3 regions of the Pseudomonas sp. FW305-70 genome follow, and region 1 is predicted to be linked to each of the others. Evidence: predicted binding sites of a transcription regulator. Region 1 holds the regulator's gene; each other region holds the start of a gene.
What was found. Region 1 encodes FliA, which starts transcription of late flagellar genes. Its sites were predicted from a motif close to CTAAAGTTTNNNNNNNNNNNGCCGNTAA; they were not measured.
Positions count from the first base shown of each region.

Region 1 (4,247 bases):
CGCTTGATCACTTGCCCCGTGAGGTCCTGGTAATCCTGGGCGAGCAGGATGTCGTTCAGGTTGCCCGACACCGCGCGATTGTCCGTGCCGCTGCGCGCCAGGAAGCCGTCGACCCGCCGGGCCAGTTCACGAAACTCTTCGGCACCGACTTCACGACGCATGAAGCGCCCCCAGTCCGTGCTCAAGGCCTGGGCTTCGTCCGCCAGGCTGTTGACCAGCGGCGTGGCATTTTCCACCAGATCCATGGTGCGGTTGGCCGCGGCCTCGGTCAGCTTGACCACATAGCCCAGGCGCTCGGTGGCGTCGGTGATCTGCGACACTTCTTCGGCTTGCGGCATGTGCGGGTCAATCTGGAAATTGACGATCGCGCTATGCAGTTCGCGAGTGAGCTTGCCCACTTCCTGATACAGGCCGCGGTCACGGGTCTGGTTGAGCTCATGGATCAATTGCACCGCGTCGCCGAACTTGCCTTTTTCAAGGCTCGCGACCAATTCGACGGCGTGTTTTTTCAGGGTCGATTCAAAGTCGCCCAATGAAGTTTCGTTATTGCCCATAGCTCCCCCGTGGCGCAGTCATCAACCGATGCGTTCGAAAATCTTCTCGATTTTTTCTTTCAACGCCTGGGCCGTGAAGGGCTTGACCACATAGCCGTTAACGCCGGCCTGGGCCGCTTCGATGATCTGCTCACGCTTGGCTTCAGCGGTCACCATCAGCACCGGCAGGTGCTTGAGCTTTTCATCGGCACGCACGTGACGCAGCAGATCGATGCCGGTCATGCCCGGCATGTTCCAGTCCGTTACCAGAAAGTCGATGCTTCCGCTGTTGAGCACCGGAATGGCGGTAGTGCCATCGTCGGCCTCGACGGTGTTGGTGAACCCAAGGTCACGCAGCAGGTTCTTGATGATCCGCCGCATCGTTGAGAAGTCATCAACGATGAGGATTTTCATGTTCTTGTCCAATTCGACCTCCAAGCAGTCTTAAACGCGCCCAGCACCTGGACGCGCCATTTCAATCAATCCGGCAAAGCACTCAATGACTGTCTGGAGCACAACAGATCGGGACCGGCGCAGTTCAACACCACACCCGCCTCTTTCGCAGTGTCCCCACACTGCCTTCAGCGCGCTCGCCACTCCCCCAAACGCCCCCGCAAGCGGGCCGCGCACTGGCTGTGTAACTGGCTGACCCGCGATTCGCTGACCCCCAGGACCTCACCGATTTCCTTGAGGTTCAACTCTTCGTCGTAATACAGCGCCAACACCAGTCGCTCACGCTCCGGCAAATTGGCAATCGCATCCGCCAGCGCAGCCTGGAAGCGTTCATCCTCCAGGTCGCGTGACGGCTCGGTATGAGCACTCGCGCCATCCTCGTGCAGCCCTTCGTGTTCGCCGTCCTGCAACAGATCGTCGAAACTGAATAACCGGCTGCCCAGGGTGTCGTTCAAAATTCCGTAGTAATCGTCGAGACTCAATTGGAGTTCGGCCGCAACTTCGTGATCTTTAGCGTCACGGCCGGTTTTCGCTTCAATCGAGCGAATGGCGTCGCTGACCATGCGCGTATTGCGGTGAACCGAACGTGGCGCCCAGTCCCCCTTGCGCACTTCATCGAGCATGGCGCCGCGGATTCGAATGCCCGCGTACGTCTCGAAACTGGCGCCTTTGCTGGCGTCATATTTGGTCGATACCTCAAGCAGGCCGATCATCCCGGCCTGGATCAGGTCTTCGACCTGGACACTGGCCGGCAAACGCGCCAGCAAGTGGTAGGCAATGCGTTTAACCAGCGGCGCGTAACGCTCGATCAGCTCGTACTGCGCATCCCGAGCCGATTTTTTGTAGAGGTTGTAACCGCTGGCTGTCATAGAACAGGTCCTGCTGTTTGCTGCACGAGACGCTCGACGAAAAACTCCAGGTGCCCGCGCGGGTTGGCAGGCAGCGGCCAGGTATCGACCTTCTGCGCGATGGCCTTGAACGCCAGCGAGCACTTGGAACGCGGGAAGGCCTCGTAGACGGCGCGCTGCTTCTGCACAGCCTTGCGCACGCTTTCGTCGTAGGGCACCGCGCCGACGTATTGTAGGGCGACGTCGAGGAAGCGATCCGTGACCTTGGTCAACTTGGCGAACAGGTTGCGCCCTTCCTGCGGGCTCTGGGCCATGTTGGCCAGGACGCGGAAGCGGTTCATGCCGTAGTCGCGATTGAGCAACTTGATCAAGGCGTAGGCATCGGTAATCGAGGTCGGCTCGTCGCACACCACCAGCAGCACTTCCTGGGCTGCGCGAACGAAGCTGACAACCGACTCACCAATGCCGGCAGCGGTGTCGATCACCAATACGTCGAGGTTGTCGCCGATATCACTGAAGGCCTGGATAAGGCCGGCGTGTTGCGCAGGACTCAGATGCACCATGCTCTGAGTGCCGGATGCGGCGGGAACGATACGGATGCCGCCTGGCCCCTGCAGCAGTACATCGCGCAGTTCGCAGCGGCCCTCGATCACGTCGGCCAGGGTACGTTTGGGTGTCAGTCCCAGCAGAACGTCGACGTTCGCCAGTCCCAGGTCGGCGTCCAGCAGCATGACGCGCCGGCCAAGCTCAGCCAAAGCCAGGGACAAGTTCACTGACACGTTAGTTTTCCCGACGCCACCTTTGCCGCCGGTCACCGCGATCACCTGTACAGGATGCATGCTGCCCATGTTATTTCTTTACCTTGTCTTGCATAGACGGAGGCCACATTACTGGCTGCGCGTTCACAAACGGAACAATGCATGGCAGACCATCGATGTAGGTACAAAAACTATTCATTAAATACCTCAGCCAACCTGCTTGGTCGGACTGTGGTAGATGTCAGCGAACATGTCAGCCATGGCTTCTTCGCTGGGTTCTTCCTGCATTTGCACACTGACGGCGCGACTGACCAACTGATGACGGCGCGGCAGATGGAGATCATCCGGAATCCGCGGGCCATCGGTCAGGTACGCCACTGGCAACTCATGACTGATGGCCAGGCTCAACACCTCGCCCAGGCTTGCCGTTTCATCCAGTTTAGTCAGGATGCAGCCGGCAAGCCCGCAACGCTTGTAACTGTGATAAGCGGCGGTTAGAACCTGTTTCTGGCTGGTGGTTGCCAGGACCAGATAATTTTTTGAGCGGATGCCACGACCGGCCAGGCTTTCGAGCTGCATGCGCAGGGCCGGGTCACTGGCCTGCAGGCCGGCGGTATCGATCAGCACCACGCGCTTGCGCAGCAATGGATCGAGCGCCTGCACCAGGGACTGGCCCGGATCGACGTGGGTCACCGGCACATTGAGAATGCGCCCCAGGGTCTTGAGTTGCTCCTGGGCACCGATGCGGAAGCTGTCCATGCTCACCAGCGCAATGTTCTGCGCGCCGTACTTGAGCACGTAACGGGCAGCCAGCTTCGCCAGGGTGGTGGTCTTGCCCATGCCGGCAGGGCCGACCATGGCGATGACTCCGCCCTCTTCCAGCGGTTCGACGTCCGGGGTAACGATCATACGCGCCAGGTGCGCCAGCAACATGCGCCAGGCCTGACGAGGCTCCTGGATTTCGGTTATCAGTGCCAGCAGGTCGCGCGACAGCGGGCCGGACAGGCCAATGCGTTGCAGGCGACGCCAGAGGTTGGCCTGATCCGGACGGCTGCCTTGCAGCTGGTTCCAGGCCAGGGACCCGAGTTGTACTTCCATGAGTTCGCGCAGGCTGTTGAGCTCGAAGCGCATCGAGTCAAACGCACGCGGGTCCACGCCACCGGACGCTGGTACAGCAGCCGGTGCGGGGCGACGAGGTTGGTCATACGTAGGTTCGATCAGCGGCTCGGCTGCGGTGAGCGGCAAGCCGGCGAACAACTGGCGGTTGGTCGCATTGTCGCTCTCGCCATCGCCACGCAGGCTCAATTCGGCCTGGGCGGTGACGATCCGCGACTGAGTCTTGCGCAGCTCGTCTTCGAGCTCCATGTTCGGAACACGCGGCGCCAGCGCCGACAACTTGTAATCCAGCGCAGCCGTCAGCTCGACGCCCCCGGCAATCCGGCGGTTGCCGATAATGGCTGCATCAGCGCCCAGCTCATCGCGAACCAGCTTCATGGCCTGACGCATATCGGCGGCGAAAAAACGCTTAACTTGCATAAACCACTACCTCAGCCGTTGGGCCCTACTGTCGCAACGATGGTCACTTGCTTGTTGTCAGGGATTTCCTGGTAAGCCAACACGTGCAAACCCGGGACTGCGAGCCGGCCGAATCGCGA
Region 1 covers NZ_JBYSYZ010000043.1:8,306-12,552, forward strand. The annotation lists gene AC3WN7_RS24115 (protein phosphatase CheZ) at 1-554, opposite strand, end outside; gene AC3WN7_RS24120 (chemotaxis response regulator CheY) at 576-947, opposite strand; gene fliA (RNA polymerase sigma factor FliA) at 1,115-1,855, opposite strand; gene fleN (flagellar synthesis regulator FleN) at 1,852-2,682, opposite strand; gene flhF (flagellar biosynthesis GTPase FlhF) at 2,800-4,128, opposite strand; gene flhA (flagellar biosynthesis protein FlhA) at 4,140-4,247, opposite strand, start outside.

Region 2 (4,247 bases), on a different contig from region 1:
GCCGTATCTCTCCCCTTCCTTGACGAAGAGGAAAGAGAACTCTATGTCTGGTTTCTGATCAGCTTTCCGTTTTATTTACTTTTGCTTTTTTTTGCGACACTCAACTTCAACTACCGGTCACTGTATGCGCCTTCCGACTTTGAAAAGGGAAAACATTTCATGAAGGCGATGGAAGATGCCGGGCGGTCGGAAAAAAAAGCGTCCGGGAAGTCGTCCGCGAATCCCGCTATGGAAACGCCAACCAATGGCCAGCAGCCAGCTCGGTCGCCTTGCGGTGCACAGGACCCGCCAACGGAAATTGGTCTGCACAGCACCGTCTTCGCTCAGCATCAACTTCAGTTACCGGAATTTGTAAAAGACCTGTGCATCGTTGATACACGCGGCATGAACAAGGAGGTCGAATTTGAAACGCTGCTGGAAAAAATCCAGAAGCCACGGGGAAAGATGGCGTACGTGATTGTGTTTGTCACCAGTGCCATTTCAGAGACTTTACTGAAGGCCAGTGCGCTCAAACATTCCAGACAGACCAGGAAACACTGCTCTGCCTTTTACATTGCCTACGATCCCGTCTCGCAAAGGTTGACGGTCATTGATCAAGCCGGACAACCGGCAAACAACAATGCGTAGAGCAGGACAGACCATCGGAAGGAGAAAGACAGGAAACCGTCAGCGGCGACGAATACACCCGACAACGCAGTACCTGGCATCACCCCCCATATTCAGGTACCTGACCTCGTCGAGGACGAGGTCAGGTATCCATCACGAGTTCAAAGGTCTCAGAACAGCTTCCGGCCTTTGTTCGCCGCAATGCGCATGCGCAGGGCGTTGAGCTTGATGAAGCCCGCAGCATCCGCCTGGTTGTACGCGCCGCCATCTTCTTCGAAAGTAGCGATGTTGGCATCGAACAGCGAGTCATCGGACTTGCGGCCAGTGACGATCACATTGCCCTTGTACAGTTTCAGGCGCACAACGCCGTTCACATTGACCTGGGACGCATCGATCATCTGTTGCAGCATCAGACGCTCAGGGCTCCACCAGTAGCCGGTGTAGATCAGGCTGGCGTACTTGGGCATCAACTCGTCTTTGAGGTGAGCCACTTCGCGGTCCAGGGTGATCGATTCGATCGCACGGTGGGCACGCAGCATGATGGTGCCGCCAGGGGTTTCATAGCAGCCACGGGACTTCATGCCCACATAGCGGTTCTCGACGATATCGAGACGGCCGATACCGTGCTCGCCACCGATACGGTTCAGGGTCGCCAGCACGGTGGCCGGGGTCATTTCGACGCCGTCCAGCGCGACGATGTCGCCGTTGCGGTAGGTCAGCTCCAGGTACTGCGGCTTGTCTGGAGCGTTTTCCGGGGAAACGGTCCAGCGCCACATGTCTTCTTCGTGCTCGGTCCAGGTGTCTTCCAGCACGCCGCCTTCATAGGAGATGTGCAGCAGGTTGGCATCCATGGAGTACGGGGATTTCTTCTTGCCGTGACGCTCGATCGGGATCGCGTGCTTCGCGGCGTAGTCCATCAGCTTTTCACGGGACAGCAGGTCCCATTCGCGCCAGGGAGCAATCACTTTCACGCCAGGTTTCAAGGCGTACGCGCCCAATTCGAAACGAACCTGGTCGTTGCCCTTGCCGGTGGCGCCATGGGAAATGGCGTCAGCGCCGGTTTCGTTGGCGATTTCGATCAGGCGCTTGGCGATCAGCGGACGAGCGATGGAAGTACCCAGCAGGTACTCGCCTTCGTAAACGGTGTTGGCGCGGAACATCGGGAAAACGAAATCGCGCACGAACTCTTCGCGCAAGTCGTCGATGTAGATCTCTTTGACGCCCATGGCCTGAGCCTTGGCGCGTGCAGGTTCGACCTCTTCGCCCTGACCCAGGTCAGCGGTGAAGGTCACCACTTCACAGTTATAAGTATCCTGCAGCCACTTGAGGATCACCGAAGTGTCCAGGCCGCCGGAATACGCCAGAACGACCTTGTTTACGTCCGCCATGCCATCACTCCACGGGGTTCTACGGAAAGCCGTGAAGTCTACCGCTCATGCAGGATAATTTACAGAGGCGCGACAGCTTATGACGACCAAGCGACAGAATCTGTCGAGAGCGCGACGATGACTAAAGGGTCAGGAAGTTGCCGAAGTGGCCGCTTTCGTCGCTTGCGGGGCAACTTGTTCCGCGGGCGCTGCCCGCTCAAGGCGTACCGCTACCCGACGGTTCTTCGCACGGTTGGCGTTGTTGGTATTGGGCGCCAGCGGATAACGTTCGCCATGGAAACGCAGGGTGATTTGCGACTCCTGGATGCCGTTGGCCTTGAAGAACTCCATCACTGCCAGGACCCGGCGCCGCGACAGGTCGCGATTGGTCAGGCGGTTGCCGCTGTTGTCGGAGTGACCGTCGAGCTCGATGTGATTGACCGTCGGATCAGCCTTCATGTACTCCAGCATGACCTGCAGCTTGGCTTTCGCGGCACTGTCGAGCTCGATCCCGCCGCCAGGGAAGCCGATTTGGGATTGTTTCACCTGCTCGAAGTTCTGCGGCAACAGTTTGGCCACGCAGCTTTGATAATCGGCAAACGCCCTGGTGAACCTGACCGGCAGCAAGCGCACTTCCGACACCCGGCCATCTCCCGAGGAATGGCGAACCACCGGGCTGCGACCGTCCATCAGACCGCTGATCAGGCGTCCGGCCTGCACCTGTGAACTGTTGAACATCACGTTGCCGCTGCCGATTCTCACCGTGCCCAGATTGATATCGTCACGCCCCGGTTGCCACGGTGCGGCAGCGGCCAGCAAGGTCGCCGAACCTCCGCCCATCATCGGGTTATAGGCTTTCAGACGGAACGTTGCCTGCTCACCGGCCTTGCGCACGAACTCCCCCGAACCGAAGTCGGTAATCGGCTGCGTCAGGCGGCATTCGAACTTGTCGCCTTCGACCGTCCACTCAATGCTCTCCAGGCGGGTCTGAAAAGTGAGCGCCATCGCGGGAAGGCTGGCAAACACACTGAGCAAGGCTAAATAACGCTGGCGCACGGGAGGCTCCACTGGCTTCTACAACAAAAGACCGACACACACATGTTTACGGCATACCTGTTGGATATCGGAAGCTTGCGGCAAAACTTGATAGCGAGTGCCTGCAAGAGTCTTTTCCGGTAGCATTCCCTTGAGTTTGACCCGCCTGGAATCCCCTCATGTCCGACCGCCTGACCCTGCTGCGTCCCGACGACTGGCACATTCATCTTCGCGATGGTGCCGTGTTGACCAATACCGTCGCGGATGTCGCGCGCACCTTTGGCCGCGCCATCATCATGCCCAACCTGGTTCCACCGGTGCGCAACGCGGCCGAAGCCGACGGCTATCGCCAGCGGATTCTCGCTGCCCGCCCGGCCGGCAGCCCGTTCGAACCGCTGATGGTCCTGTACCTGACCGACCGCACCCAGCCTGAAGAGATCCGTGAGGCCAAGGCCAGCGGATTCGTGCACGCCGCCAAGCTGTACCCGGCCGGCGCAACCACCAACTCGGACTCTGGTGTTACCAGCATCGACAAGATTTTCCCTGCACTCGAGGCCATGGCCGAAGTCGGGATGCCGTTGCTGATCCACGGTGAAGTCACCCGTGGCGATGTCGACGTGTTCGACCGCGAAAAAATCTTCATCGACGAGCACATGCGTCGTGTGGTCGAGCGTTTCCCGACCCTCAAGGTGGTGTTCGAACACATCACCACCGCTGACGCCGTGCAGTTCGTCAACTCGGCTTCGGCCAACGTTGGCGCGACCATCACCGCGCATCACCTGCTGTACAACCGCAACCACATGCTGGTGGGCGGGATTCGGCCGCATTTCTACTGCCTGCCGATCCTCAAGCGCAATACGCACCAGGAAGCCCTGCTCGACGCCGCCACCAGCGGCAGCGAAAAATTCTTCCTCGGCACCGACTCGGCCCCCCACGCCCAGCACGCCAAGGAAGCCGCTTGTGGTTGCGCCGGCTGCTATACCGCTTATGCGGCGATCGAGATGTACGCCGAAGCGTTCGAACAGCGCAATGCGCTGGACAAGCTCGAAGCCTTCGCCAGCCTCAACGGCCCGCGTTTCTATGGCCTGCCGGCCAACACCGATCGCATCACCCTGGTCCGCGAAGAATGGACCGCCCCTGCCAGCCTGCCGTTTGGCGAGCTGACCGTTATCCCGCTGCGCGCCGGTGAAAAACTGCGCTGGCGCCTGCTGGAGGAACACGCGTGAGTGAAGACCATTT
Region 2 covers NZ_JBYSYZ010000004.1:31,347-35,593, forward strand. The annotation lists gene AC3WN7_RS04320 (hypothetical protein) at 1-627, shown strand, start outside; gene AC3WN7_RS04325 (argininosuccinate synthase) at 777-1,994, opposite strand; gene AC3WN7_RS04330 (flagellar protein MotY) at 2,124-3,029, opposite strand; gene pyrC (dihydroorotase) at 3,188-4,234, shown strand; gene rnt (ribonuclease T) at 4,231-4,247, shown strand, end outside.
Region 2: a site for FliA is predicted at 3,094-3,121, ahead of AC3WN7_RS04330 (flagellar protein MotY). Genes of this name have one in related genera too.

Region 3 (4,247 bases), on a different contig from region 1:
ATGGCATCCACCACCTGTTCGCGCAAACCGCTGCGCGGCTGGGTCTGCATGCGCTGAACCAGCTCACCCAAAGACTTGATGCCTTGCTGTTCCATCAGTTTGTTGAGACGGCTGGAGACCAGGTACTGCTTGTTTTCACCGAGCAAAATGCCACAGGCTTTTTCCAGGAATACCCGGAACTGTTCGAAATCCAAATTACCCGTAGACAATGATGCCGCCTCTTAAATCGTGTTGACTGCCAGGGGCGCAGGCCCCTAGCTGATATCTGCTGCTTTGATCCGGTCGACTACCCGGGATGCCAGGTCATCAGGACGGAATTTGGCCAGAAAGTCATCGGCACCGACCTTCTTGACCATCGCCTGATTGAATACCCCCGACAACGAAGTATGCAGGATGATATGAAGCTTTTGCATGCGCGGGTCGTTGCGGATTTCCGCCGTCAGGGTGTACCCGTCCATCTCCGGCATCTCGATGTCGGAGATCATCATCAGGAACTCTTCTTCCGGCTTCTTGCCCTCGTCGACCAGTTTGCGCAGGTAGTCCAGCGCTTGCCGACCATCGTTCAACGCCACCACTTCGACGCCGACCGTTTGCAGGCAACGCGTGACCTGCTTGCGCGCCACCGATGAGTCGTCGACCGTCAGCACGCGCAACGAAAGCGCCTTGTGCTGGGTTTCAACGTCCACCACGCCGACGGAAATCGCTTCCGGCGTCGGAGCCACTTCCGCGAGCACCTTCTCGACATCGATGATTTCGACCAACTGATTGTCGACCCGCGTCACCGCCGTCAGGTAGTGATCGCGCCCGGTGCCCTTGGGTGGCGGATGGATCTCCTCCCAGTTCATGTTGACGATGCGCTCCACCGAGCGCACCAGGAAACCCTGGGTCTTGGTGTTGTACTCCGTGATGATCACGAACGGATTGTTCTTGTCCTTCAACGCACCGGAGCCGGTCGCCATCGCCAGATCAAGGATCGGAATGGTCGCCCCCCGGATGTTCGCCACACCGCACACGACAGGACTGGACTTGGGCATCAACGTCAATTGGGGGCATTGCAGCACCTCCCGAACCTTGAATACGTTGATCCCGTACAGCTGCTGGCCGTCGAGACGGAACAACAACAGCTCAAGGCGATTCTGCCCCACCAGTTGCGTGCGCTGGTTTACCGAATCCATTACACCAGCCATGCCCAGACTCCTACACCAACGCCAAGTGTTGTTGCGACGCGCCTTCATCACTAAACGGCACGGCGCTTGCTTTTTTAATCGTTATGAACACAGAACCGACATTTTTTCGACGCCTGACCACACCCTACCGCAAATTGCTCGGCGTGCTGGCGGCTGTTTGCCTGTTCAACGCTGGCAGCCCTGCCCTTGCTGACGCGGTTACCTTGCCTGACATGCTTATCGGCGTCACTCAGGGCTTTCTTGAATTCACCGTAGAGGACTATCTGGCAACCAGTCAAACGGAAGGTCGCTACGAGATCCAGGTCAACCCGCTCGACCCGCGCATGCACATGCCCATGTGCGACAAGGAATTGACAGCCACGCTGGAGAGTCCCAGGCCGCTGGGACGGGTCACGGTCAAGGTCCGCTGCGAGGGCGCCTCCCCCTGGACTGTCTTCGTACCCGCTCAAATCCGCCTGTTTCGCGATGTCGTGACCACCGCCCGACCACTGCGCCGTGCCACCATTGTCGAGCCTGGGGATGTGGTGCTGCGCGAGCGCGATATCAGCCTGATCAGCCAGGGCTACCTGACCTCCCTCGACCAGGCGATCGGGCAGCGACTGACCCGACCAATGGTCACCGACCAGGTGATTACCCTGGTGCATATCGAACAGGCCGAGGTGATCCGCAAGGGTGATCAGGTGGTGATTACCGCCCGCAGCGGTACGCTCAGCGTGCGCATGCCCGGCGAAGCCCTGTCGAACGGCAGCCTCAGCGAACAGATCAGGGTGAAGAACCTCAACTCCCAGCGGGTCATCAAGGCGCAGGTCATGGCGCCGGGGCAGGTGGAGGTGTCCATGTAAGGCGTTCTGTTCATCGGAATGTGGCGCTTGCCGCGGCTGTTCCCTAGACTGTGCTCCATGCAGGGCAAGCGCTGACGCGCGCGAGGTTCATTGATAAATGAGCCTAAAGTTTTCCAGGGAATGGCCGAAACCATGGCAAGCGTCCAAATTCCCAGAGGTTTTTTATCATGGTCATCGATTTCAGCCGTTTGAACAGCTCCTCGTCCCTTACGGGCAGTACACGTACCAGCGCCAGCAAGGAAAGCGCCGAAACCGGCAAAACCGCGCCGCTGGAATCCGCGGCCGAACAGGCCGGTACCGTCAACAGCGGGGAATCGGTACATCTCAGCAATGAGGCTCAACAGTTGCAGAAGGTCAATGACAAGCTGCGCGATCAGCCTGCCGTCGACAAGGCCCGCGTGGCCGAGTTGAAAGCAGCGATTGCCGATGGCAGCTATAAAGTCGACAGCAACCGTGTAGCCAGCAAACTGCTCAACTTCGAAGCCCAGCGCTAGGCCACCGCCGGCGCCAGGCTTTTGGACGCTTAAAACCCAAGGCCAGCCATGCACGACACCCATTTACTGCAACTGATCACCGACGACTTTGCTCCAGCACAACAACTGCTGGAATTATTGCAGACCGAATCCCTCGCCTTGCATGGCCGTGACATGCCATTGCTCGAGGACATCCTGGCGCAGAAACAGGCATTGGTCGTCCTGCTCGAACAGCATGGCCGCAAGCGCAGTGAAATTCTCGCCAGCCTCAACCTGCCGACCAACCGCGGCGGGCTGGAGCAACTGGCCAGCCAGTCAAGCATTGGCGACCAGTTGCTGGCGCAAAGTGACGTGCTGACCGATCTCCTGGCTCAGTGCCAGGCCATCAACGCCAACAACGGCCAGTCGATCCTCACTCAGCAGGCCGCTACGGCCACCCAGCTGAAAATCCTCACCGGTGAAACGCCGGCGCTTTATGATGCCAGCGGAACATTCTCCAAGCTTGCTAAGCCGCGCCCGCTCAGTCAGGCTTAGGCCGCTTGATGTGCCCGCTCTATCCAAGACGCGAAAGATGCTGGCAAAATGCTGGCTAGCCGTAGTCAAATTTTGCCTGGAGATTGATTAACCGTGTCCAATGCCTTATCCGTGGATGATGCTCCGCAGCCACCCAAGGTGCTCTCAACGCCCTTGGAAATCTCCAGCAATCTGCGCCAGCTGCTCGAAAGCCATGACCCGCTGATCATCACGTTCCACGAGCGCAGTCAGCGCTTCCAGAGCTATCTGGTGGACCTGGACCGTGAAAGCAACATGATTGCCCTGGACGAAATGATTCCTCGCGATGGCGAGCGCTACCTGATGGCGGGCGAACCTTTCAGGATCGAAGGCTTCCACGAAGGTGTGCGCATTGCCTGGGAAAGCAACGGCCAATTGAAGATCGACGAAGCCGGTGGCAGCCGCTGCTATCGCGGCACCCTGCCCGATGAAGTGGTGTACCACCAGCGCCGCAATGCGTTCCGCGCGGCACTGAAGCTGGCACAACTGGTCAACGTCAATCTCGACGGCGAAAAGCTCAAGACCTCCATCAGCGGCAAGCTGCTGGATATTTCCGCTACCGGCTGCAAACTGCGTTTCGACGGCGACATCACGGGCAGCCTGCAACTGGGTCAGGTGTACGACCGCTTCAACGCCGACCTGCCCTTTGGCAAGATGACGGCGCCAGTCGAGTTGCGTTATCTGCACTTCGAAGAAAAGATCTCCACCACCTTCGCCGGCGTTCGCTTCCACAACATGAGCGGACTGGTACAGCGTCAGGTCGAACGCTTCGTCTACCAGTTGCAACGCGAAGCGCGCCGCTTCGACAAAGACGACATCTGATAGAGCCTCCACAAAAAACGGGCAGTCCCTTGCGGTGACTGCCCGTTTTTTTGTGCCCCGGCTTTAAGGCCTGGCCTCGCTGAAGTTAGGGTCCCGCCCTGTATCAGGGTCTTGCGGCGGCTGATCTGTTTCAGTTTCGGTGACGGTTTCAGGTTCTGGCTCGGTACTCACCGGAGTGTGCATCTGATCCTGCACCACCTGTTCATCAACGCGCGGGTCGAGGCAGGCCACCAGTGGCGAACTCGTCATATTGTCCGGCATGGCCACGTGATGCAGCGGTGCGTCGTCGACCTGATGCAGGTTGGTCACCGCTTTCGGGCGAATCCGCCACACCAGCACCAACGAAAAGAAACTGAAGAACGCATAGAGCA
Region 3 covers NZ_JBYSYZ010000023.1:63,128-67,374, forward strand. The annotation lists gene cheR (protein-glutamate O-methyltransferase CheR) at 1-209, opposite strand, end outside; gene AC3WN7_RS17865 (chemotaxis protein CheV) at 255-1,187, opposite strand; gene flgA (flagellar basal body P-ring formation chaperone FlgA) at 1,271-2,029, shown strand; gene flgM (flagellar biosynthesis anti-sigma factor FlgM) at 2,197-2,523, shown strand; gene AC3WN7_RS17880 (flagella synthesis protein FlgN) at 2,572-3,036, shown strand; gene AC3WN7_RS17885 (flagellar brake protein) at 3,130-3,876, shown strand; gene AC3WN7_RS17890 (MFS transporter) at 3,940-4,247, opposite strand, start outside.
Region 3: a site for FliA is predicted at 2,133-2,160, ahead of flgM (flagellar biosynthesis anti-sigma factor FlgM). Genes of this name have one in related genera too.